DNA from 2 places in the Arcicella sp. BE140 genome. Region 1 is predicted to be linked to the other one. Evidence: riboswitches for the same ligand, from Rfam matches in the RefSeq annotation. Region 1 holds a riboswitch; the other holds the start of a gene.

Region 1 (12,457 bases):
TTTCAGCACAATTAGGTACGCTTCCAGCAGTTGGTGGTTCAGCATACAAACAGCGATAAGTTGGGCCCTCTTGAAAATTAAAAACTGAAACTTGTCCTTCAAACTTAAAGATTGAGCCAGAAACAAATGGTTTATTCAGTATCACTGAAGCATCATTTACTAAATAGCGTGTAGCAAAATTATCAGAACCATCTACGATAATATCATACTTCGCAAAAAGCGCAAGTGCGTTGTCTGCACTGAGGTTAACAGGAAAAGTTTGGATATTAACATTGGGGTTAATCGCCAGTAAACGTTCTTTGGCTACTTCTACTTTCTTTTTGTCAATGTCGGCAGTAGTATATAATATTTGCCTTTGAAGATTAGAGATTGACACCACGTCAGCGTCAACAATTCCAATATTGCCTACCCCTGCTGCTACTAAATATTGTAAAATCGGACAACCCAAGCCTCCAGCACCAATAACCAATACTTTGGCATCATTCAGTTGTTGCTGTCCTGCTAACCCTATTTCTGGTAAAATTATCTGACGATTATAACGCTGAAAATCCATGTTTTTATTTAAAAAGTGATGAATTAGTGAGTTAAATAGTTGTGAATTAGTGAGTTGTGAGTTAGTGAATTGTTATTTAGTGAATTAGTAATTGGGAAAGCAATTTATCTAAACTGAGTTACTCTAAATACACTTTTTTCAAAAAAACTACTCAATTACTAACTCGCAACTCACTAACTAACAACTACTTAACTCACTAAATGTAAACCCACATCCCAATCTTTCCAAACAGGCTCATAGCCTTGTTGTTCAATCATTTTAGCAATTACTGCTGGACTTCTCTCATCACTAATTTCAAATTGCTCTAACGATTCTGGTTCAACAACGTATCCCCCAGGATTTGTCTTTGACCCAGCACTCATGGCAGTAATACCCAATTTAATAATGTTATTTCTAAAAATTTCGTTCTCTCTTGTCGAAATTGAAAGTTCTACCTCTTCTTTAAAAATCCTGTAAGCACAAATCAATTGTACCAACTCAGCATCCGACATGACAACTTTTGGTTCAAGTCCACCTGAAAAAGGTCTTAATCTTGGAAAGGAAATAGAATATTTAGTTTGCCAATATTGCTTTTCAAGGTAATCAAGGTGTAATGCCGTAAAGAAAGAATCTGTACGCCAGTCTTCTAAACCAATCAATACTCCTAATCCCATTTTATGAATACCAGCTTTGCCCAAACGGTCGGGCGTTTGTATTCTGTATTCAAAATTAGATTTTTTTCCTTTAGGATGATGAATTTTATAGTCTTCTTGATGATAGGTTTCTTGATAAACTAAGACGGTATTGAGGCCTTCGGCAATCAGTTCGGTATAATCTGTTTCATCCAAAGGTTGTACTTCCATCGAAATATGCGAGAAATATGGGCGAATTAATTTGATAACATTTTTCAAATAGCTCACCCCTACCGTTTGATTTGCCTCGCCTGTCACCAACAACACATGCTCATAATTCATGGCTTTTAGCACTTCCACTTCCGCCATAATCTCTTTGTCTGTCAATGTTTTACGTTTGATTTTATTATCAAAACTAAAACCACAATAGGTACAAATATTCTGACATTCATTGGAAAGATACAACGGGACATACATTTGGATGGTTTTTCCAAAGCGTTTTTGGGTCAATTGCTGACTAGCCCTAGCCATTGATTCTAAAAAAGGCATGGCAGCAGGAGAAATCAAAGCCTTGAAATCTTCTAAAGTTCTGCGGGAAGTATTCAAAGCACGACGCACATCATCAGCCGTTTTAGCAAGAATACTCTGCTGAACTTCTGCCCACTGATATTGCTGAAAAAGATGTTGAAAGGAATGCATATCTAGTTAGTGAATGAATTGTGAGTTAGTGAATTGTGAATTAGTGATTAAAGAAAAGTTATATTGTTAATTCTAGTTCTTCAAAAATACTTTTCTAGATGCTGAAGAAAAAAACTACTCACTAACTCACAACTCACTAATTCACAATTCACTCATTCACTAATTATTTAAGAAACCCAGTCAAAGGGCTACTGGCCACAGCATTATTTGTTTTTGGGGCGAGCCTAGCTTCATATGCCATTCTACCTGCTTCAACTGCCATTCTAAAAGCCCTTGCCATCATTACAGGGTTTTCAGAAACCGCTATTGCTGTATTCACCAATACTGCATCAGCTCCAATCTCCATTGCTTTTGCAGCGTCGGACGGTGAGCCAATTCCAGCATCTACCACCACAGGCACGTTACTTTGCTCAATAATAATCTCCAAAAAATCAATCGTTTTCAATCCTTTATTGGTACCAATCGGCGAGCCTAAAGGCATCACTGCCGCTACCCCTACTTCCTCCAAACGCTTGCATAACACAGGGTCTGCATGAATATAAGGCAATACTACAAACCCCATTTTTACCAGTTCTTCCGCGGCTTTCAAGGTTTCAATTGCATCAGGCAAAAGGTATTTGGGGTCGGGATGTATTTCTAATTTTAGCCAATTTGTTTCCAAAGCTTCTCTGGCTAATTGTGCTACAAAAACAGCCTCTTTAGCATTCCGAACACCAGAAGTATTAGGTAATAAATTAAACTGTGGGTTATGCAAATAACTCAAAATATCATCTGATTGCTTGGCTAAATGTACCCTTTTCAAAGCAACCGTCACCAATTCTGACCCTGATTCTAATAGACTTTCTTCCATTAAACCTAGTGAGGAGAATTTCCCAGTACCTGTAAAAAGTCGGGATGAAAATTCTTTATTCGCGATTGTTAACATATAGCTGTTCAGTTAAAGCCTTTATAAAATTGTTTGCTACTGCTGATGGATTATCAGCCAAATTAATCACCGAAGAAACCGCAATGCCATGCAAGCCTGCCAAAAGTATATCTTCAACATCTGCCAGTTGTACACCACCAATACCTACGATGGGCAAATGATGGCCAGAGGCTTTGCACGATGCCAAAAGACTTTGGTATTTTTCTAAACCCAAAATCGGACTCAGGTTCTTTTTGGTTTTAGTAAATCTGAAGGGGCCTAAGCCAATATAGTTTACTTTAGCCTGATGCAAAAAAGCTAGGTCTTCCAAAGTATTGGCTGTTCCTCCAATGATAAAGCTATCTCCTAAAATTTCTCTTGCTACTATCGGCGAAGCATCTGTTTTTCCCAAATGCACACCATCAGCTTGTATTTCTTTTGCTATTTGGACATTGTCATTAATAATCAACGTAGCACCAAAAGCTTTACATACCTCCTGAGTTTGTAAAGCAGTTTGTTTCCAAGCCTCAAAATCTTGATTTTTTACCCTGAGTTGCACCCAATCGGCACCGCTCTCACAAGCTAAATGAGCTTGTTCCCAATGCGAAATATGAGGTAAATCTTGGGTGATATAGTGTAATTTAGAAATCGTCATGATTGAAAATGATAACCCAATAAACTTGGATTACTCTTTAAAAATTGATTCATATAATGTTTAGCATTTTCGCAGGTTTCTTCAAGGCTTAAACCTTTTGAAAGATTAGCAGTAATTGCCGAAGAAAGCACACAGCCGGAACCGTGCTTTTCACCATTAGGAATTCTTTCAGCGGTAAAAGAAACTGTATTGATTCCTGTAAATAGGATATCCATACATATTTCATTGTCTGAATGCCCTCCTTTTAAATAAACATTACAAAACTTGCTCAGCCCAAAGGCTTTTTGCTCAACTGAAGACCCTCCTACTACCAATAACTGAAGCTCGGGCAAGTTGGGAGTAATGAGATAAATCTTTTTAAGAATTTTTTCTAATAGTATTTGATTGATATCTTCATGAAAATCAAACCCTGCACTGGCTTTTAAGATTGGGTCCCAAACAATTTTTATTGTTGAATTCCACGACAACAAAGTGTTGATGATTTCATCTAAATCTTTCAAACTTTGTACTAAGCCAATCTTAACAAAGGCGATAGGATATTTATCAAAAAGCAATTTTGCCTGATGGATAATAGTCTGATTGTCGAGCCAACTAACGCTTTCAAAATAATTATCGTTTTGAAAAGTAATAGCAGAACAAACGCCTAATCCATAAACTTGATGTTGTTCTAATGTTTTAATATCTGCCAAAATTCCTGCCCCAGCACTTGGGTCAAATCCTGCAATGCTCAATACAAAAGGTCTATCATTCATTTAATTTTCTGCTTGAAAATACTTCTCCCACACCGACCCCATCAACACATATCCTTGAAAACCAATCTTTTCTAAAAACGCTCTGTTTTCTTCTCTGATACCCCCCAATGCATACACAGGGGTGTTACTTTTCCTAACATGAAAATAAAACTGTAATTCATCCATCGTAAAAACACCTACATAATCAGTCTTAGAAATACTTTTGAGAATCGGACTTAAAAAAACGTAATCAGCCTTGAAGCTCAAATTTTCGATAGCATTCAAAGTATGCAATGAACAACTGACAGATAGTCTATGTTTGCGCAACATTTTTACTGAGCTGAACAAGGTTACATCATCTATGCTTTGTCTGAATGTCTCTGTAAAATGCACTCCTTTCACATTATATTTATTAATCAACTCATAATGTGAATGCAATACAATCTTGCGATAGAATTTCGGTTGAATCTGTCTTAGAAAATCTTCATACTCTTTCAGCGACTTTCCTGGTTTTCTGAGGTGAAAAATCAATGATTCATCCATCAACAATTGTTCGATGATGGATATTTCACCGTCAAAATCAGTAGGGTTGGAAAGAATTACTTTTTGCATGTCGACTTTAGTTAGTGATTTAGTGAATGGTGAATTAGTGATTTTCAAGTTTGATTCAGCAGAAATATTTAATTTTACGAAACTAAATAATTATTCCATCTCAATTTAATCTTTTTATCTTTGAAAAATCACCAATTCATAATGCCTTCAATTCCAATCAATTAAAATCACTCATCAAATTGCCTAAAATCACAATTCACTCATTCACTAAATCACTCATTCACAATTAATTATATATATACCTCCGAACCTTGTTCAACAAAGATTTTTGATCTTTCTTGCATACCTTTTGCCAAAGCCTCCTGTTCTTCAACCCCCATGTTATCAGCATAGTCGCGTACTTCTTGGGTGATTTTCATCGAACAGAAGTTAGGACCACACATCGAACAGAAATGGGCAATTTTAGCTCCTTCTGCTGGTAACGTTTCATCATGATATTCACGAGCGGTGTCTGGGTCAAGGGATAGGTTGAATTGGTCTTCCCAACGGAATTCAAAACGAGCTTTGCTCAAAGCATTATCCCTTATTTGTGCTCCATAATGCCCTTTGGCAAGGTCGGCAGCATGAGCAGCAATCTTGTACGTAATTACGCCTACTTTTACATCTTCTTTGTTAGGCAGTCCTAAATGCTCTTTAGGTGTTACATAACACAACATAGCACAACCAAACCAGCCAATCATCGCAGCACCGATTCCTGAAGTAATATGGTCGTAAGCGGGTGCAATATCTGTTGTTAATGGTCCAAGCGTGTAGAAAGGAGCTTCATGACATTCTTTCAATTGCTTATCCATATTTTCTTTAATCAAGTGCATCGGCACGTGACCGGGACCTTCAATAATCGTTTGGACATCGTGTTTCCAAGCAATTTTAGTTAGCTCTCCTAGCGTCTCCAATTCTGCAAATTGTGCGGCATCGTTAGCATCAGCAATGCTTCCCGGACGAAGACCGTCACCTAAAGAAAACGCCACATCATAAGCCTTCATGATTTCACAAATCTCTTCAAAATGGGTATAAAGAAAGTTTTCTTTATGATGTGCCAAGCACCATTTTGCCATAATGCTACCTCCGCGTGATACGATACCTGTCACTCTTTTTGCCGTCATGGGTACATACCTCAACAATACCCCAGCATGAATCGTAAAATAATCAACACCCTGTTCTGCTTGTTCTATAAGGGTATCTTTGAAAATTTCCCAAGTCAAATCTTCTGCCTTTCCTCCTACCTTTTCAAGGGCTTGGTAAATGGGTACAGTACCAATTGGGACAGGCGAGTTTCTAATAATCCACTCACGGGTTTCATGAATGTTTTTACCTGTAGATAAATCCATGATGGTATCAGCACCCCAGCGACAAGCCCAAACGGTTTTTTCTACCTCTTCTTCAATGTTTGATGAAACAGCCGAATTGCCAATATTAGCATTGATTTTCACTAAGAAATTACGCCCAAGAATCATCGGCTCGCTTTCTGGGTGATTGATATTATTAGGAATCACCGCTCTACCCATGGCTACTTCCGAACGTACAAACTCAGGAGTAATCAGTCCTTTTGGGGTATTTGCCCCAAAACTATGTCCTTCGTGCTGATGCCCTATCGTGCTAAGTTCTTGTATTTTCTGGTTCTCACGAATGGCAATGTATTCCATTTCTGGCGTAATAATGCCTTTTTTAGCATAATGCAATTGCGATACGTTCTGTCCAGCTTTTGCTCTCAAAGGTTTTTTAAGGTATTCAAATCTTAGCGCATCAAGGGCAGGATTGGCTAAACGTTCTAGTCCATAATTTGAAGTAATTGAAGGAAGTTCTTCAACATCTCCACGCTCTAAAATCCATGATTGTCTTAGTCTTGGCAAGCCTTTTCTTACATCAATATCAATGTCTGGGTCTGTAAATGGCCCACTGGTATCATATACTGTTACGGGTGCATTGACTGAGATTACTTTGCCATTTACAATCGTATCTGACAAGCTAATTTCTCGCATTGCTACTTTAATATCATGAATTTCCCCTTGTACATAAACTTTTTTGGAAGCTGGAAAGGGGGCTCTGCTGATTGTTTCAGCATGAGGAGTTTTTTCTGTTTTCTTCATGTTTTTCATAAGCTTTTGAAATATTGAACGCCAGATTTTCAACCGCCTTGAGTAGCCCGAATCAGCATCAATTGGTCATTACTTTTAAGCTTGATGCTCGCCCATTTATCACGAGGAATTACTTCTTCGTTAATGGCAATGGCCAGACCTCGCAATTCGATAATGCCTTGCTGATTGAGCACCTCGATTAAAAGAGGGTTTTCAGGAAATTCAAAGATTTGGTCGTTAATAATGACAGTCATTCCATGTATTTATTTAAAATAAAAACAAATGGACTTTAGCGAAAACCAAGGAGAAATTAAAGCGTGTATGAGTGAGCTTGGGGAGTAAACCTTTTATAGTGTTAGTTGTACACCTAATCAACCACAAAAAATTATAACCCATTAACAAATCAGAATGAAAAAATCAATCTATCGTTTTTTAAGCTAACCAAGAAAAGCAGTGAAATTTTGAAAACGATGCTTAAATCTGTACACCGAATCTGAAAAGAAAATTCTGCCTTACTTTTTCCTACGCAGCAATTACGCCGTTCAGGTTTTGAGGGTATAATCTCAGCCCGTTATATTTAAGGCACCCCTAAAGTTTGAGACAAATGTAAAGTATAAAAATTGAATTTGTAAAATTTTATTTTGTTTTTTTTTCAAACCTATGTAAATCCTGACTTATTTAAAGAAGAGAATTTTTATAATACAAATTTCACTTTCTAGGTTTAGGGCTATCCTCATAGCTTCCTAAAAACAAAGGGAAAACCCTTAATTATTATAGATTTCATCAAAAACTGTTGCATTTTCCGCAAAAAATTGCAAATTTACAGGATAACCATCATCTATGCTTATAATACTTTAATTGCAAAAGCTATTGATTTTTTCAACCCATATTATCCAAATGTCTAAAATTTATCGTGAAATCACCCCGCTTACTTCTAATGACTGTTTCATGGTTTTTGCCAGAACAAAAAGTAAGTTTGACTTCCCTTTACATTACCATGAAGAATTTGAGCTAAACTTTATCGAAAATGCAGATGGTGCAAAAAGAGTAGTTGGCGATAATATCGAAATAATTTCAACTTATGAATTAGTTTTGGTGGGTTCTAATGTACCTCATGGCTGGTTTTCGCATGAATCTATTGCTGAAAATATCAATGAAATTACCATTCAATTTCACCGAGATTTATTTGATGAAAAATTCTTAAAAAGGAATCAAATGAGCTTTATACGTTCTATGTTGGAACGTTCGGCAAGAGGCATTTCTTTTTCTCAGGAAACCATCCAAGCAATTAAACCTCGTCTGATAGGGCTTACACAAACCAATGGTTTTTGCTCTGTCATGGAATTGATGTCTATCCTACACGATTTGTCAGTTTCCAGAAATATGAAAACTTTAACGACATTGACTTTTGCTAATGAAAATGCTACATATGATAGCCGTAGAATTGAAAAAGCCTTTGTTTACATGAGAAATAATTATGATAAAGAAATTTCATTGGAAGACATTGCTAAGATTGTCAATATGACTGTAGTGAGCTTTAGCAGATTCATCAAAAAAAGAACTGGTAAAACCTTTATTGATAGCTTAAATGATATTCGTTTAGGACACGCGTCACGCTTGCTTATCGATACGCGACAATCCATTGCAGAAATTTCCTTTAAATGTGGCTATAATAATCTTTCATATTTTAATAGAATCTTCAAGAAAAAACATGGATGTACCCCTAAAGAGTTTAGAGAAAATTATTCTGGGACTAGAACATTCGTATAAAGAAAACCTCAGTTTCCCATGTATAAAAGTACCAATATGGGAATTGAGGTTTTAAAAGTACTATAAATTATTTTGATAAGGATTTCCTTATTATTACACCCTCCTCTCTTTATTTTTTTCTCTTAAATTCTCTTTTCAGATACAATATTCCTTCAATCGTATATATTTTATTAGAAAGAGATAACTCTTTCAATTAATATCACGTTAATTGAAAAACGAAACTATTTTTCAAGAATTCATTCTTCAAAAACCAAAAAAGATTTTCCATGAGAAGCATTAAAAAAATTCATCAAGCAGCATATCGCCCTATTGCCGATTTAATCACTTATTCGCCTTTGCCTACTAGCACCTTAGCCCAAGTAGATCCATTTATTTTCTTGAATCATCATGGATTTCAACAGTATCCTGTCAATAACAGAGGTTTACCGTTTGGTCCACATCCACACAGAGGGATGGAGACAGTAACATTTATCCTCGCTGGCGATATTATGCACAAAGATTCAAGTGGTCATGAAAGTATCATCAATAGCGGAGGCGTACAATGGATGACGGCTGGTAGTGGATTAATTCATGCAGAAGTATCATCAGACGCATTCAAGAAACAAGGTGGTGATTTAGAAATCTTACAACTATGGTTAAACTTACCCGCTAAATTAAAAATGACTAGTCCCTTCTATTTGGGCTTGCAAGAAGACGAAATTCCGACGATAAGTTTGGATGATGATAAAGTAGCCATAAAATTAATTTCGGGGAAATGGGGGGAAAACGAGGGTGCTTTTGAATCTAAAACAGGCGTTTTTTTAAGTACTATTACTTTCAAAGCATCTGCTGAATTAACCATCAACATTGCCATAGAAAGAAACATATTCTTTTACTTGATAAAAGGTGCGCTCACAGTAAATGGACAGGCTATCAAAGCTAGGCAATTGGTAGAAATTATGAATGATGAAACAGGTGTTCAAATTGTGGCCGACACCGATTCAGTATTATTACTTGGTCATGCTGTTCCTTTTAATGAACCAATGGTTGCTCAAGGTCCATTTGTCATGAATACCGAAGAGGAAATTTATCAAGCCTATACAGATTATCAACAAGGAAAGTTTGGTACTTGGCAATAGCAAAACAGAATAAATACGCCTTTATTAAACAATTATTTCTTAAAATTATATAATTTTACTTTAATACCTTTTGTTAAAATCTTTTTTAAACTTCCTAAACGCCCCAATATTTTACCTTGAAAAGAACGTTACCAAGCTTAATCAAAGCCCTAGAAAAACATCAATCTACTGGAAAACCATTGAAAGCCATTGTCGGCTTCGATGCTTATATTGATTCTATTCAAAAAATTGTGAATAATAATGAAGGCAGTCAAAACCATTATTTTGAGACAATTAGTGATTTAGCAACACAATTGGCTGCTCTTTCAGGAAAAAACACCAAAGTAAATCTTAGGCAATTAGAAATGATGATGAATGGTAATGCTCCTATTCTTGCCAATTCATTAGGAGCATTAGGTGTCAAGAATATTTGTATTGCTACAATGGGCTATCCAGATATTAACGGTGTATTTGAAGAAATGCATCCTAATTGTGAATTAGTCTCTATCGCTTCTCCTGCCAAAACTACTATCTTGGAATTTAATGATGGTAAAATAATTTTTTCAGAAGAAAGTACTTTTGAACAACTCACTTGGTCGTATGTTGCAGCAGTAGCAGGTGTGGAGAACCTAAGCAGGGGGATTTACGAAAGTTCGTTATTAGCTTTTGTCAACTGGGCAAATGTCAAATATTGTACTGATATTTGGAAAGGGTTCTTAGAAGACATCGTTGTGAATTTGTCACCAGAGGCCACTAGACAATCACCAAAATACTTTTCTAGAAATAAAATTCAAGAAGAAGAAGATGCATTCGGTATGCGTCATAAAAATTTCTTCTTTGACCTTTCTGATATTAGCAAACGAACAAAAGAAGAAATCCTTGAAATTCTAGATGTAGTGGGATGTTATGCCCATTATGGCAAAGTAAGCTTAGCCATGAACGAAAGCGAGGCGAAATATATTTATGGTTTGAAGCAAGATAATCCAGACGCTGAATTACCTGACATTTTAAAAAACATTATTAGTACTTATCATATTCAACAGATTTTTGTTCATGCACACGAAGAAGCATTGATGATTTATAAAAATCATGTTTACGAAGTGAAAGGTAAAAGTTCTTTCCAAAAGCGTATCTCGACTGGTGGCAGAGACAATTTTAATGCAGGAGCTTGCTTAGGATTAATGCTTGATTTATTACCAGAACAAATTCTTGCATTAGCAGTAGGCAATTATGAAGCTTATCTTGGTACTGGAGCGAGTTTAGAACTTAGCGAATTGATTGATTATTTAAAAGATTGGGAGAAAGAACGACATCATGAAGTTTTTGTGTAAATTAAATGCTAAACAAAAACATGAGTCATCCCAAATTTTCTCTAAAAATAGTGAGTTTTAGATGATTTTTGAGTTTTTGTAATTTATTCTCGTCCTTACTTTTTGCCTTGATGCAAAAAGTAACAAAAAAATCAAGAATTCCTAAACTCGCTCCGCTCAAACAGTAGGAATTCGGTGTTCATCAATCATAAAAAAGCGGTCGAAATTAGTTTTTCGACCGCTTTTTTATGATTTCAAAATTCGGGATGACTCATGTTTGTTTATCTGATATTTTTAGAAGCCTTTTGTTTTCTGGTAAAATCAATAAAATCTTCTACTTGTTCTACTGGTAAACGTTTGGCAATAATCTTTTTGTCTTTATCCAATACATAAATTACTGGCGTAGCATATACATCAAAGCTATTTTTAAAGTCGGTATAATACTCTTCTTTCCCTGTTAGGGCATTTTTATGAATATCTATCCCATTAATTAATTCTTCTAGCTTAAATTCTTTGATAAATCCTTTCCATTTTAAAGGCGTTCTGTCGATTGAAGCCGCTACTACTTTTACATTTTTAGTTTTTAAAGTTTGATAGGCTTTTTTCAATTTCGGAGCAGACTCGCGACAATGGCTACATTCAGGGTCATAAATAAACAAAACAGTATAATCAGCAGGTATACGTGGAATATCAATTTCTCTTCCCAAAGTGTCAGTAAGGTACATATCTGGCAATTTTTTGCCTATCAAAAGGGGTTTCAATATTGCCACTCTTTCTTTCATTCTTCTTACAGTAGAAGTGTCCCATAATGATGGTTCGCCGATATAATATTTCTCTGCCATGTGTACAAATGCACCATCTGTCCCTAAGATTTTTGGGTTTTCATACTGACTAGAGATTTTATAAATTGTATATCTTCTTACATCTCTAGAAGTAGCTCTTGCCAATACAAAATCAGCCTCTTTAGCAATAGAATCGGATACTTGAACAGTCAAATCGTCAAAATAACGTTCCAATTTCTTTTGTAAAAATGGTGTACGCATCATTCTATCATCTTTCAAATCAACATTATCCCAAAAATGAGCTTTATAATATTGAAATTGATACTGATACATCGCAGCGGTATCTGCCTTAGTTTGAAGAGGCTTCGGATAGGTTGGAATTTCTGGCTCTTGTGATGATTTAATCAATTTTCCAGCAAATAGATTTTCATTAGCTTTTAACCAATCTTTTTGAAATTGAGTGGTACTGGCTTGTACTTTCTTTATTTTAGCATCAACAGTTGCCGATTTTCCTTTTTTACTTTCAGCTTCCAAGGCTTTCATCTCATCAAAGCGGTCAGACATTTCCTGTTGAAACTTAAAGAAGACTTCATTTTCTTTAGACCCTGTTATTTTCATTTTACGGATTAGGTTAACTGTATCCGTTTCAAATGCAAAC
Region 2 (12,457 bases), on a different contig from region 1:
GTAATCCTTTAGTCATTAAGTCTTTTAGTCATCAAATCCAATAATAAGTCTAATAACGACAACGTTTTTTGCTATAACATTAGTTTTTTACTTAACAATCATTAACAATCGAGCTACGAGTTGGAAACTCGTGTTACTGAGTTTTTTTTATAAATCCCCTAAGATACCCAATACCAAACTTGCCGAATTATAAGCCGCTACATATTCAAAGGTTTTCATATCTAAATGCGCCTTTGAATTAGCATTATCGCTAATACTTCTAATCACCAAACAAGGAATTTTTTGTTGAAAACATACTTGTGCCACTGCCGCACCCTCCATTTCTGTAGCATCAGCACCATATTTTATGCGTAATTCATCAACTTTCTGATTAGAATTTACAAAAACATCACCCGTAGCAATAATGCCTGTCATCACTTTGAGATTTCTGTTTCCGACAATCCTATAAGGTGTTTTTTTAGAAATGCCTTGTGCTTTTTTAAGCAGTGTTTCATCAGCAGGGAAATAAATAGGGTTCATTTCTACATAAGCAGGGTTTCGGGTAGGACGCAGAGTAAATCCTGTAGAATCGATTTTCCCATAGTCATGTTCGAAAGTAGATTTCGCAATGACGATATCACCCGGTAATAAGTCCGGATGAATACCCCCTGCAATACCCGTGAAAATCAACTGTGCAGGATTCCAGTTCATCAATAAAATACTGGTAGTCATAGCAGCATTTACTTTGCCTACACCCGTCAACGCAACTACTACAGAACGCCCACGAAGCTCGCCCGTTAGGAAACGAATACCTTTTAGGTTTACTTCTTTTTTGTTGCTCAGAGAATCTTCCAGCAATTTCACCTCTTGACTAAATGCCCCCAAAATAGCCGTTAATGGTTTCTGGGCCTGAATTTGTAAACTAAATAAAAGTAGGATAAGTATTTTTTTCATGTTGATTGAGTGATTGGTAATTAGTAATTGGTGATTAGGGTTGGGTTCGCAATTAGACTTTTAACTATGTATGGTAGATGTCTAATCACTAATAGCCAATTATTAATCACTTCAAGAAATAATTAAAGATAAAACAGCAAAACCATCAATCACCCAAAGAGCGGGCGATACTTCTTTAGGTTTGCCAGCAAATACCTTGATGATTGTCCAAGACAAAAATCCCCATATAATTCCTTGCGTGATGGAATAAGAAAAAGGAATTAAGACCAAAGCTAAAAATGCTGGAATAGCATCATCCATTTTAGCCCAATTGATTTTGGTAATAGGCTTCATCATAAATACGCCTACCACTATCAAGGCAGGAGCCGTAGCAATAGCGGGGATTACTGATAATAAAGGCGACAAAAACATAAAAGGCAAAAACAAAATACCCGCCGTAATAGCTGTTAAGCCCCTGCGTCCGCCTTGTTCTATTCCTACTGCCGATTCTATATAAGCTGTTCCGGGGCTTGTTCCTAAAATTCCTGCTAATAAAGTAGCCACAGCGTCTGTCAGCAACGATTGTTTAATATTACGTGGTTCACCATTTTCGTCGTACAGATAGGCAGCCTCTGCCAAGCCCACAAAAGTAGAAAGGCTATCGAACATATCAGTAAAAACAAAAGCAAAAATGATAGGGAATAAGGCAAATTTGAAAGAATGGATGATATCTAACTGAAAGATTAAGCTAAAATCTGGAGCAGCTATCAAGCCATTCCAATTGACTAAAGCCTTTTGTCCGAAATTAATGGCTGATGCATCACCCCATATTCTACCAATTGGAATAGCTAGTAAAGTAGTGATAACGATGCCTATGATAATGGCTCCCTTTACATCCCGTACTATCAAGATGGCTGTTAGTAATAATCCAATAAGAAAAGTTATAATGATAGGATTATGAAAACTAGCGATACTTACCAACGTAACAGGATTGGCAATGATAAAATGAGCATTTTCAAAACCAATGAGACTAATAAACAGCCCTATGCCTGCCGAAATAGCAAAACGAAGGGGTTTAGGAATGGCCTTTACGATATAGGTCCGCAAGTTGAAAATGGATAAAATCAGGAAGAAAACGCCCGCCCAAAATACAGCACCCAACGCTACTTGATAGGAAATTCCCATGCCCTTTACTGCCGTAAAAGTAAAAAAGGCATTCATACCCATACCTGGAGCCACAACGATAGGGTTTTTAGCATAAAGCCCCATCATCAAACTACAGAAAAATGAAAGCAAAACGGTAGCCGTTAATACCGCATCAAAAGGCATTCCTGCTTGAGAAAGAATGGATGGATTGACAATGATGATATACATGGTAGCCAAAAAGGAACTTATACCAGCAAGTATTTCAGTTTTTTTAGTTGTCGGAGACATAAAATAAGGTTTTTGTCTAAAAATAAGGATTGTTCATCAGAAAGACAATAAGAATAAACCTTCGGGCTTTATATTATACTTTTGTGGGAAGAATAATTTATAAACCATTTATCCAATGCAATACTTTTTAATATTTTTAGCTTTTCTATGCGGAGCCGTTTTCCCTACACAAGCAGGGTTGAATGCTAAAATGGCAAGATTGGTCGGCAATCCAGTACTAGCCGCCTTGTTGTCTTTTGCTACAGGATTGGTAGCCCTTACTGTATATGCTATTGTTACGCGTATTCCTTTGGCACAATTTAGTCAATTTAAAAATGCTCCTTGGTATGTTTGGTTTGCAGGAATTTTAGGGGCGTTTTATATCAGCACTGTTATCGTATTAATGCCACGTTTGGGTGTAGCTTTAACATTTGGTTTGATTGTAGCAGGACAAATGACGGTTTCGTTATTATTAGACCATTTCGGTTGGCTAGATGCACCTGTCAGAGAAATATCATTGGGCAGGGTTATTGGCGCATTTTGTTTGATAATTGGCGTAATCTTAATTCGTAAATTTTAGCGGTGTATTTAGATTTATAGATAAATAAATAGGCTATTTTTTAATACAAATATGTACTAAAAAATAGCCTAGAAATGTGATTTTGACTAAATGCTTAGAATTTCAGACTTACACCAGCCATTACATTAGTACCAGCTTGTGGATAATAGAAGTTTTCAGTGTAAGATACTCCTTCAAAAATGTAGCTATACGTATAGCCATTAGATTCATAAAGGGTATTGAATAGATTGTTTACCAAGAAACTAAAGCTTACTTCTCTTAATGTCTTTCCTTTGATAGTATAAATGGCACGAATATCGTTCGTGAAGTAGGCATTTAACTTACGGTTTTCATTAGAGGTATTATCCAAATATTGTTTTCCTACATATTTAGACAATAAGCCTAATTCCAAACCCTTCACAGGCGTATATAATATTTGTGAACCTACGATTACATTAGGTGAAAAAGCAATATTTGTTTTACTCAAAGTAGGTAAAAGCGTTTCTGATTCAGTATCGTAATTATAGATTGATTCTGTAAAGTTTTTGATTTTGTTCTCTGAGAAAGTAGCATTAGCATTGATTTTCAACGAGCTATTTAATTGTACGCCTCCTTCTATTTCTATCCCTAAACGATAGCTTTCTGGTACATTTACACGGATGGCACTACCTACATCATTTAGCTTACCAGTTAATACCAATTGGTTATTGTAGTTCATAAAATAACCGTTAACCGCAAAAGCCGTTTTTCCTGTTTGAGTTTTATAACCCAACTCAAAATCATTCAGTTTTTCTGATTTAGGTGTTTTGCCTACGTTATCCACAAAGTCTGAGCGACTAGGCTCTTTGTTGCCCACACTATAAGAAGCATACGCAGATGTGCTTGGAGACACTTGGTAACTTAAACCAAACTTAGGATTAAAGAATTGATAATCTACTTTTTGACCAATATTCAAAAGGTTATCATCTGTTCCTTTAATTTCGTAATTGATTGTTCTGACTTGTAAGTCTGCAAAAGCGTTTAGTTTCTCTGTAAATTGATAAAATGCTTTTGCATATACGTTGAAATCTACTTTTTTAGAATTTCCATTATAATAACGGTCGCCAATTTTTGACGTAGAAGCGTATTGAGCCCAGATAATTTCGCCATAATTTCTACCATCGTATTCATTCAAAGCCCCTCCAAAATTAGCTGTTAACTTTTTACTTCCTTGATAATCAAAAGAGAACGTAGTACCATAAAAGTCATTATCCAACCATTTACGACGAACTAAATCTGTCTTAGTAATCGTTGTTGCACCCAATACTACATTAGGCAAACCATATTTTGATAATTTATCTTGCTCTTTAAATTGCTCATAATATCCACGTCCATACGTATAGTGGAAATTCAAGTTGAAAGTCCAAGCATTTGATAAACTATGTGAAGAAAGCAATTGATAATGGTCTTGCTGATAGTTATCCGTTTGGTTTGGATACGTATATAAATTGAAAGTACGATTGGTTGCTAAAGTAGCTTCTGGAACACCTTCCCAAGCTTGATAAGTTTTTTCTTTACCAGAAAACACATTCAAACGAACAAAAGATTTTTTGCCAAAATAAGCACCAGAAAGGTAAAATGATTTTAAATCAGAAGAAGCACGGTCGATATAGCCATCTGACGTTACTTTTGACAAACGAGCATCAAAGGTGAATTTATCATTTATCAACCCTGAACCCACTAAAAGAGTATTTTTTAAAGTATTGAATGAGCCATAGGCGGAATTGATTTCAGCATAAGCCTGTTTTCTGAATTCGTTAGTAGAAACATTAATGGAAGCACCAAAAGCACCGGCGCCATTGGTTGAAGTACCTACACCACGTTGAATTTGGATAGAACTAACCGAGCTTGCCAAGTCAGGTGTATTAACCCAAAAAGTACCTTGCGATTCAGCATCATTCAATGGAATGCCATTGATGGTTACATTGATTCTTGTAGCATCAGTCCCTCTAATTCTTACACCAGTATAACCCACACCCGCACCTGCATCGGAGGTAGAAACCAGCGAAGGTGTAAAGTTTAGTAACTGAGGAATATCTTGTCCAAGGTTCTGTTTCTGAATATCTTCTTTAGAAACATCTGTGAATGCAATAGCAGATTTGGCATTCGCACGGGTAGCACTTACTACCACTTCATCTGCCACAAAAGTAGATTTATGCAAAACAAAATCGAAAGTAGCATCTTTTTGTAAATCAATGATTTGTACATTTTTCTCGTAGCCAACAAAGCTAATTTTTAATGTATAAGTACCTTTTTTTACATTTTTGAGGATAAATAATCCTTGAGCATTGCTTTGTGTACCCCTTACGGCATTTACTAACGTAATATTTGCACCAGCCAAAGGTTTATTGCCATCAGCATCGACAATCTTACCAGAAATAGTATACTGAGCATACGATTGAGTAGAGAGGAAAAATATTAAAGCAATCAATGTTGAATAGCTTATAATATCATTTTTTTGATTTACCAAAAGGCGAATCATAGCAACGAACTGGTTGAGAACACCTGTTTGAGCAAACAGATTTCTCGGAATAGTCGTTAAGTTTTTCATCTTTGAAAATATTAACAACAGGCAAAGGAGTCAAATCCCGTTAGATTTAACAATGTGAAACCCTATGTAATTGATTGATTTTAAATCTGTTCACGTAATCTAAACGCAAAACCAAATTTACAAAATCCCTTCGACGGAATTACCCGCATCAGGTTCAGTGGGTATAATCTCAGCCCGTTATATTAAGGCACCCCTTTTTGTGATTGTAGAACAAAGGTATAATGAAAATTGATAAATTGTACTTTTAGAGGATATATAATTTTTGATTTTGAGACTTTAGGATTTTGGACTTTAGGATTTTTAGACTTTAAGACTTGAGGACAACGTATTTTTTACCCGCAGATTTTGGAGATTATATTCGCTGATTTACGCAGATAATATTTTGTCAGCGCAAATCAGCGGTTTTAAATCTGTTATATCAGCGGGTAAAACTTTATGACAATTCACCACTCAAAACTCTTAACTCATCACTCCAATCATCTTGGTACTTCGATTTTTTGAAGAATTTGAGCAATGATGTCTTCTGGTGTTGAGCCTTCCATCTCTTTTTCTGGAGTAAGAATAATTCTGTGACGAAGTACCGCAGGGGTAAGCTCCTGAACATCTTCTGGCGTTACGAAATCCCTGCCTCTGATAGCTGCCAAGGCTTTTGAGGCATTTAATAAGGCCACTGATGCCCGTGGTGAAGCGCCCAAATAAATGAATTTTGAATTACGGGTTTCATGAATAATCTTGGCGATATATTCTAAAATTTTAATGTCAACAATAGATTGTCGTACTTTTTCTCGTAAAGCTGTTAATTGAGCAGGCGTCAAAATGCTATCAATCAATTCAACAGGATTGCTGGATGCTGCACTGGAACGAGTATGATTACCTTGGAGAATCTGTACTTCTTCCTGATAAGATGGATAATTGATGATGATTTTAAAAAGAAAACGGTCTAATTGTGCTTCAGGTAAACGGTAAGTTCCTTCTTGCTCAATAGGGTTTTGTGTCGCCATTACTAGGAACGGAAAAGACATCGGATAAGTAGTGCCCGAGTTCGTAATTTGTCGTTCTTCCATTACCTCAAACAAGGCCGCCTGAGTTTTAGCAGGCGAGCGGTTTATTTCATCAATCAAGATAATGTTTGAAAAAATAGGGCCTTTTTTGAAATCAAATTCGGCTGTTTTAGGATTAAAAATAGCTGTTCCTAATACATCTGAAGGCATCATATCAGGCGTAAATTGAATACGACTAAAATCTGTTGAGATGGTTTTGGCCAACAATTTAGCAGTAAGTGTTTTCGCTACGCCAGGAACGCCTTCTAACAAAACATGACCATCTGCAAAGATGGCAGTTAACAATAAATCGATGGTGTTCTGCTGACCGATGATAATTTTCCCGATTTCTGCTCTGATATTGGCTACTGCTTCTTGTAAATCGCTAAGGTCTATTCTTGATTCAAATTCCATATATAGTTGTGAATTAGTGATTGATTTTAGTTGTGAGTTAGTGAATTGTGAATTAGTGAGTTGTGATTTAGTGATTGATTTTAGTTTTGAGTTAGTGAATTTTGAGTTAGTGAATGAGTGATTGTTTTTAATTTTTATTAAGTGATTTGTTCATGGTTTGACTATTAGATTAAAGAGTTATCATTACTTTAATTTACTAACTCACAATTCACAACTAAAGTAACTCACTCATTCACAACTAAAACCAATCACTCAATCACAAATCACTCATTCACTCAATATTCTACGTGTTCTTATAAAATGCTTCAATGTGTTTATTAAAGTCAACTAAATCTTTTTCTTGAACATGTTCGCTGCTTTGCATGGTTGCTACATAATCGAAAAGCTCGTTAATTTCGCCAATGGGTAAATTAGTCTTACGACTTAAATCGTCTTTAAACTCCTGATCTAAAATTGTAGTTTTCAAATGAAATTTATTTCTGATATAGGCCAATAAATAAGCTATTTTCTTATCAGAAATAGCCTTATGGTCTTTTTGATTATAATACAACGCTCCAATGGTTTCTACAAAACTTAATGAGGTATTTTTAGGGATTTCGATGATAGGAATAATTCGTTGACGGCGTTTGCCTTCAAAAATTAAATAAATCAATAACGAAACCAATGTAATATAATAAGCCCATTTTAGTGCGGGCTGGCTAGCAATAAATTTGAATGGAGAACTATCAATATCATCTTCACCTTTAGCATATTTTGATTTTAAAATACTTCTACTGTTTTTGCCAAAACCCATAATGTTTACATATTCATCCCAGTAAACTTGGCGTTCGGGTAAATAGGATAAAGCCTTAAATGCGTAGTCTGCATTATTGGCTTTTAACAGATAAAAATTAGAAAAAGCTTTAGGCACAGTACTTAAATAGAATGAGCCTTTCCCAAAAGGAATTTTAATGAAATTCGCCTCTCCAGTGTGATTTTTACCTAAGATGATAGCATTCGTAGTGACAAGTTTGGTTAAACTATCTTTCTTGTAACTCAACTCAAAATAAGCACTCACAGATTGGTGATGATAACGATAGGCTTCGGGAGCTTTAAGCTGAGGATTCACCAAATTGATAGTAACAGAATCTTTGGTAAATGTTGGGTTATAATTTGTTTCAAAATGTAATGTATCGTTTAACCCATAAAAATCCTCAGCAGCAATAAAGGCATTATTACCTTGATGTACATATTCTAACAGTTTTTTACGGTTGATAGAATCTACCCTAAAATACTGATATACATAAATATAATTGCTCTTTGTATTGTTTATAGTAGCCGCTCCCTTTGCATAAATAGGCACTCTACCATCAGAAATCTTTTGATTTCTGAATACTTCTGGTAGTAATTTATACAATAATTCGCAACCGTAAGGGATTTTATCTTTACTCGAATACGTCTGAGTCCAATCGATAGGTTTTGGCGTGTAGATTTCTACCAAAACGAATCCTAGTACAGTTAAAGAAAGAATTAAGAGGTAAAAACGATGTTTTTTCATACGTACTATTCTGTATCGCTACCATCGTCAGTGATAGTGGTCAGACTAATAATTTTATCGTTTTGAACCATTATTTCCAAGAAAGAATCAGTTGTGCCAAACCTTACACTGACGGTAGTTATCCAGTCTTCCACAGAGTTATCCACATCCCTAAGCTTATATGATTTCGGAAAACGTTTTTTTACTTTAGCCATATTGTCCCCTACTTTCAAATCAGCCAAATTGTCAATTTTAAATTTAGATGTTTTTAATTCAAACCCACTTACTGTTTCGTCCATTACAAAAAATACATCTTTACCGTAGAAGTATTCTTCAAAATGATTAGATAGTTGTGCATCTTGAGTTTCTTCTTTTTTTACTGAATCTGGCGACCCTAGTTTATCTAAAATTACGCCATAATTAGCCCCTAACTTAATACCTGCCACACTCATTGTATAATAATCTAGGGTGTCATAATCGTCGTCGTCATCATACATTTTTTTAGAATGTGATGAAGGCTTGAATGACGACAAAGCTATTAATACCAACACGGATAAGAGCGTAATTGAACTGAAATATTTCATGTTTTTATGAACGATTTAGATACTTAATTGTATTAAATAATTTGATTACTAAATTTTAAAAAATCCTCTCGAATTTCAACAAAATGTTCTTCATCAATCGGAAAATCTCCATACCAAGTATACTCAAATTGACGTGTTACCTGATTGAAGCTAGTCTTTAATGTTGATGATTGTAATTCATAAACGTAAGATTGATTGGTTTTATTGATTTGCCAATGAATCAATCCTGCATCACTCAGTTCTTTCAAAGCCTTTAAATAATATAGTCGTACAGCAAGGCGATAATTTTTCTGTGAGACTGCCTCAGAAATGGCTTCGTTAAAATTTATTTGATGAATATTTTCTTCGATGGTTTCGTATGGAATATCATATTTAGATTTCTTTTTAAAAAGCCCATCAAAATTAACACCAATGAGTTTTAAAATGATAAAAACTACAACCGATGCTACAAAGAAATAGGCAACTCCTTTCCAAAAATTAGGATTACCCACACCAGAAAAATTTTTTGAAAACCATTCAAATAATTGGCGTAACAAACGACTCCACCAATTTTCTACATAGTTTACTTGCTCAGTACCATATTGGTAGTCTTTTAGTTTTCTGAAAGCATTTATTTGGCTTTCTTGTGGCTTTCTGACGATTACTTTGGAAGAATCAACGACGACAGCCAGACTGTGAAAGGAAGTATACGCTGAAAGCAATATTAAATTTATAAAAATGTGATAATACAATCTAATATTCTTCATCTTCATTTTCAAAAGTTTTCTTCTGACCAATGGCCGAAATCTGTGATTTTAGCGATGTGCCATCTTTGCGTTCTACTAAATTAAAATATTGAAAAGTAAGTGCCACATACGTTAAAGATGAAATCAGTACTCTACCAATGGTAGCAATAATACTTGTAATAATTAAGGGAATATTTTCTGAGGCTCCACCACCAATTTTCAATACTTTCATGATAGTAACAATGACAGAGGGTGCCGAAAATACTAAAGAAAGAAAATAATTGATAATGGCAAAAACCATTATTAAACCAAACGTCGACCACCATTTTTGCTGAATCAAATAATTGGCTCTACCAAAAGCATCCCAAACGCTGATATCTTCAAATGCTACGATTGAAGTATTTAGGATAAAAATAATTCCTAAGTAGATAATAGTGAGCAATGCTAATAAACCAGCCAGAAACATGGCTAAATTAGCAGAAATGCCAGAACCAGCTCCTGAAACAATGAGGCTAATAAAAAAACCAAATACTAATAATACAACTGCCAATGCCAGTGTTACACTTAGAATACTTGATAGAATGGTGAGGTATAATGATTTTACGCGTGCCCAAACCATTTCTATGGTGATTGTCTTGGGGTCATCTGAATGGATGTACTCAATAATAAAAGCATATACAGTACTAGCGACCATAACGCTTGCAAAAAATAAAAAAACCAGTGAAAGGAAATAGTTTGCAGAAAACAGATAAGCTGTATTTCTACCCATTATTTCTCCAAATAGCTCTGCTGGAGAACTATTTTTAGTATCCTGACCGATGTTTCCAACTTCTAGGGCAGCTATTTGAACTAACCCACCAAAAATACCTCCAATAAGCACTAATGGCCCCGTCAGGTATAGTAAAGACAAAAATAAGGTTTTGAAATTGGCAGTAATAAAATTAAAAGTTGCGTTTATTTTATCACTAAAATCTCGTTCCTGTTCAAAGATTATTTTGGGTGTTTTTTTCATTTCTAAATCGATTTAATTGTATAGGGTAAACTACAAAATACCAGATAATAAACAAAGCAGAAGGCAAAATAATCATCAAACTTGGTATCAGCGAAAGATGTTTTCGGGTAAGAAAGCTTTCGATAAATCCTGCTACGATAAACAATGGCACTAAGCCAATAATAATTTTTAAGCCCTGTTTAGCCCCTTTTTTGAAGGATGCAAGTCGGGTAAAAGTTTTGGGAAAAAGAAGACTATTACCCATGACTAATCCCGCACAACCTGCAATAACAATAGAGGAAATTTCGAGTGTACCATGAAGCCAAATAGTTAATAAAGATGTTTCTAAAAAACCATGTTGATAACAGAAATACTGGAATACGCCCACCATAATGCCATTAAAAACTAAAAAATAACCAGTACCTATCGAGAAGAAAATACCCATCACAAAAGTGATAAACGATACTCTGATATTATTGATGGTAATCATAAAAAACATCGTGATTTCATCCTCATTTCCATAAATAGCCAAAGGATCTCCTTTCTCGATATTTTCTAAAGTCATTTCAACATAGCTATCCCCCAAAATTAGCCTAGCAAAAGAATCATCATAAGCAGCCGAAACAGCCCCTAGCAGTGCTGAAATACCGAAAATAATAAAAGAAAAAAGTAATTGTCGTTGAGAATTATAAAACAAAGTAGGTAATTCTACTTTCCAAAAAGTGATAAAACGGTTTGCCTTTTCTCGTTTATTTGAATAAATTTTACTAAAAAGGGTAGATGTTAATCCATTAAGGTATTGAGTAGTTGGCGAATCTGGATAGAAAGTGCGCGCATACGAAAGGTCGTCAGTCAACTCTACAAACCTTTCAGAAAGGATGTCAGGGTTTACATTGACTGAGTCTTCCTCAAATTCCTGCCATTTATCAAGGTTATGCTTTTTAAATAGGGCTTCCCGCATGGGTTTATAAATAAAATTTATTTGAAATACTTCTCTCTGCTAACTTTCTGAAAGTTACAAAACTTTCTGAATGTTGCCATGCTACAAACTTTTTTGCATCAAAAACTTTTCTTATTTTAGGCAAATATATCATATACCTTAGCCCTACAAATTTAAAAATGAGTAAAATACGAATTCAAACCACTCAGAATGTTACTTTAGATTTCATACCTGCTAGCCTTGGCGACCGCATTGTGGCTCATATCATCGACTGGCTTATCTTCATCGCTTGGGGCATTGTATGTATATTATTGTTTTCAGGGTTAAGTATGTCGTTTGATAATAATGATATTTTAGGCGTTGTGTTTATGGTTTTATTCTTATGGTTACCTCTTATGTTTTATGATTTGCTTTTCGAAGTATTTATGAATGGGCAAAGCATAGGCAAAAGAGCGATGAAAATTAGGGTTATCAACCTTGATGGCACTCAACCAACCTTAGGCGCTTATTTGATGCGTTGGCTATTTAGATTAGTTGATACTGTTCTTTTTGGCTCTATCGTGGCGCTTATTACCGCTGCGGCGAATGGCAAAGGACAAAGAATCGGTGATATAGCCGCAGGAACTGCGGTTGTGAAATTAAAACAAGCCGTTAGTTTAAAACAACTTCGTCAGGAAAGCTTTAAGGAGAACTATCAGGTAATGTTTCCTCAGGCTAGTCTTTTATCTGACAATGATATTACAACGTTGAGAGCAGTATTAAGAAAAGGAGAG

The links. Region 1 has a riboswitch for thiamine pyrophosphate ahead of thiS (sulfur carrier protein ThiS). Riboswitches for the same ligand answer to the same signal wherever they lie in the genome.
Region 2: another riboswitch for thiamine pyrophosphate. It lies ahead of J2Y60_RS05930 (TonB-dependent receptor); the one in region 1 lies ahead of thiS (sulfur carrier protein ThiS).

The regions. Positions count from the first base shown of each region.
Region 1 is NZ_JAVDUE010000011.1:74,612-87,068, forward strand. It holds gene moeB (molybdopterin-synthase adenylyltransferase MoeB) at 1-553, opposite strand, end outside; gene thiH (2-iminoacetate synthase ThiH) at 742-1,863, opposite strand; gene J2Y60_RS15905 (thiazole synthase) at 2,027-2,788, opposite strand; gene J2Y60_RS15910 (thiamine phosphate synthase) at 2,769-3,422, opposite strand; gene J2Y60_RS15915 (hydroxymethylpyrimidine/phosphomethylpyrimidine kinase) at 3,419-4,174, opposite strand; gene J2Y60_RS15920 (thiamine phosphate synthase) at 4,175-4,765, opposite strand; gene thiC (phosphomethylpyrimidine synthase ThiC) at 4,996-6,852, opposite strand; gene thiS (sulfur carrier protein ThiS) at 6,891-7,094, opposite strand; TPP riboswitch at 7,343-7,440, opposite strand; gene J2Y60_RS15935 (AraC family transcriptional regulator) at 7,738-8,610, shown strand; gene J2Y60_RS15940 (pirin family protein) at 8,877-9,728, shown strand; gene J2Y60_RS15945 (hypothetical protein) at 9,845-11,038, shown strand; gene J2Y60_RS15950 (DUF4369 domain-containing protein) at 11,299-12,457, opposite strand, start outside.
Region 2 is NZ_JAVDUE010000003.1:6,636-19,092, forward strand. It holds gene J2Y60_RS05915 (5'-methylthioadenosine/adenosylhomocysteine nucleosidase) at 148-933, opposite strand; gene J2Y60_RS05920 (NCS2 family permease) at 1,045-2,346, opposite strand; gene J2Y60_RS05925 (DMT family transporter) at 2,462-2,905, shown strand; gene J2Y60_RS05930 (TonB-dependent receptor) at 3,000-5,405, opposite strand; TPP riboswitch at 5,583-5,679, opposite strand; gene J2Y60_RS05935 (MoxR family ATPase) at 5,951-6,928, opposite strand; gene J2Y60_RS05940 (DUF4350 domain-containing protein) at 7,212-8,465, opposite strand; gene J2Y60_RS05945 (hypothetical protein) at 8,471-9,028, opposite strand; gene J2Y60_RS05950 (DUF4129 domain-containing protein) at 9,061-9,774, opposite strand; gene J2Y60_RS05955 (hypothetical protein) at 9,761-10,765, opposite strand; gene J2Y60_RS05960 (stage II sporulation protein M) at 10,737-11,705, opposite strand; gene J2Y60_RS05965 (RDD family protein) at 11,864-12,457, shown strand, end outside.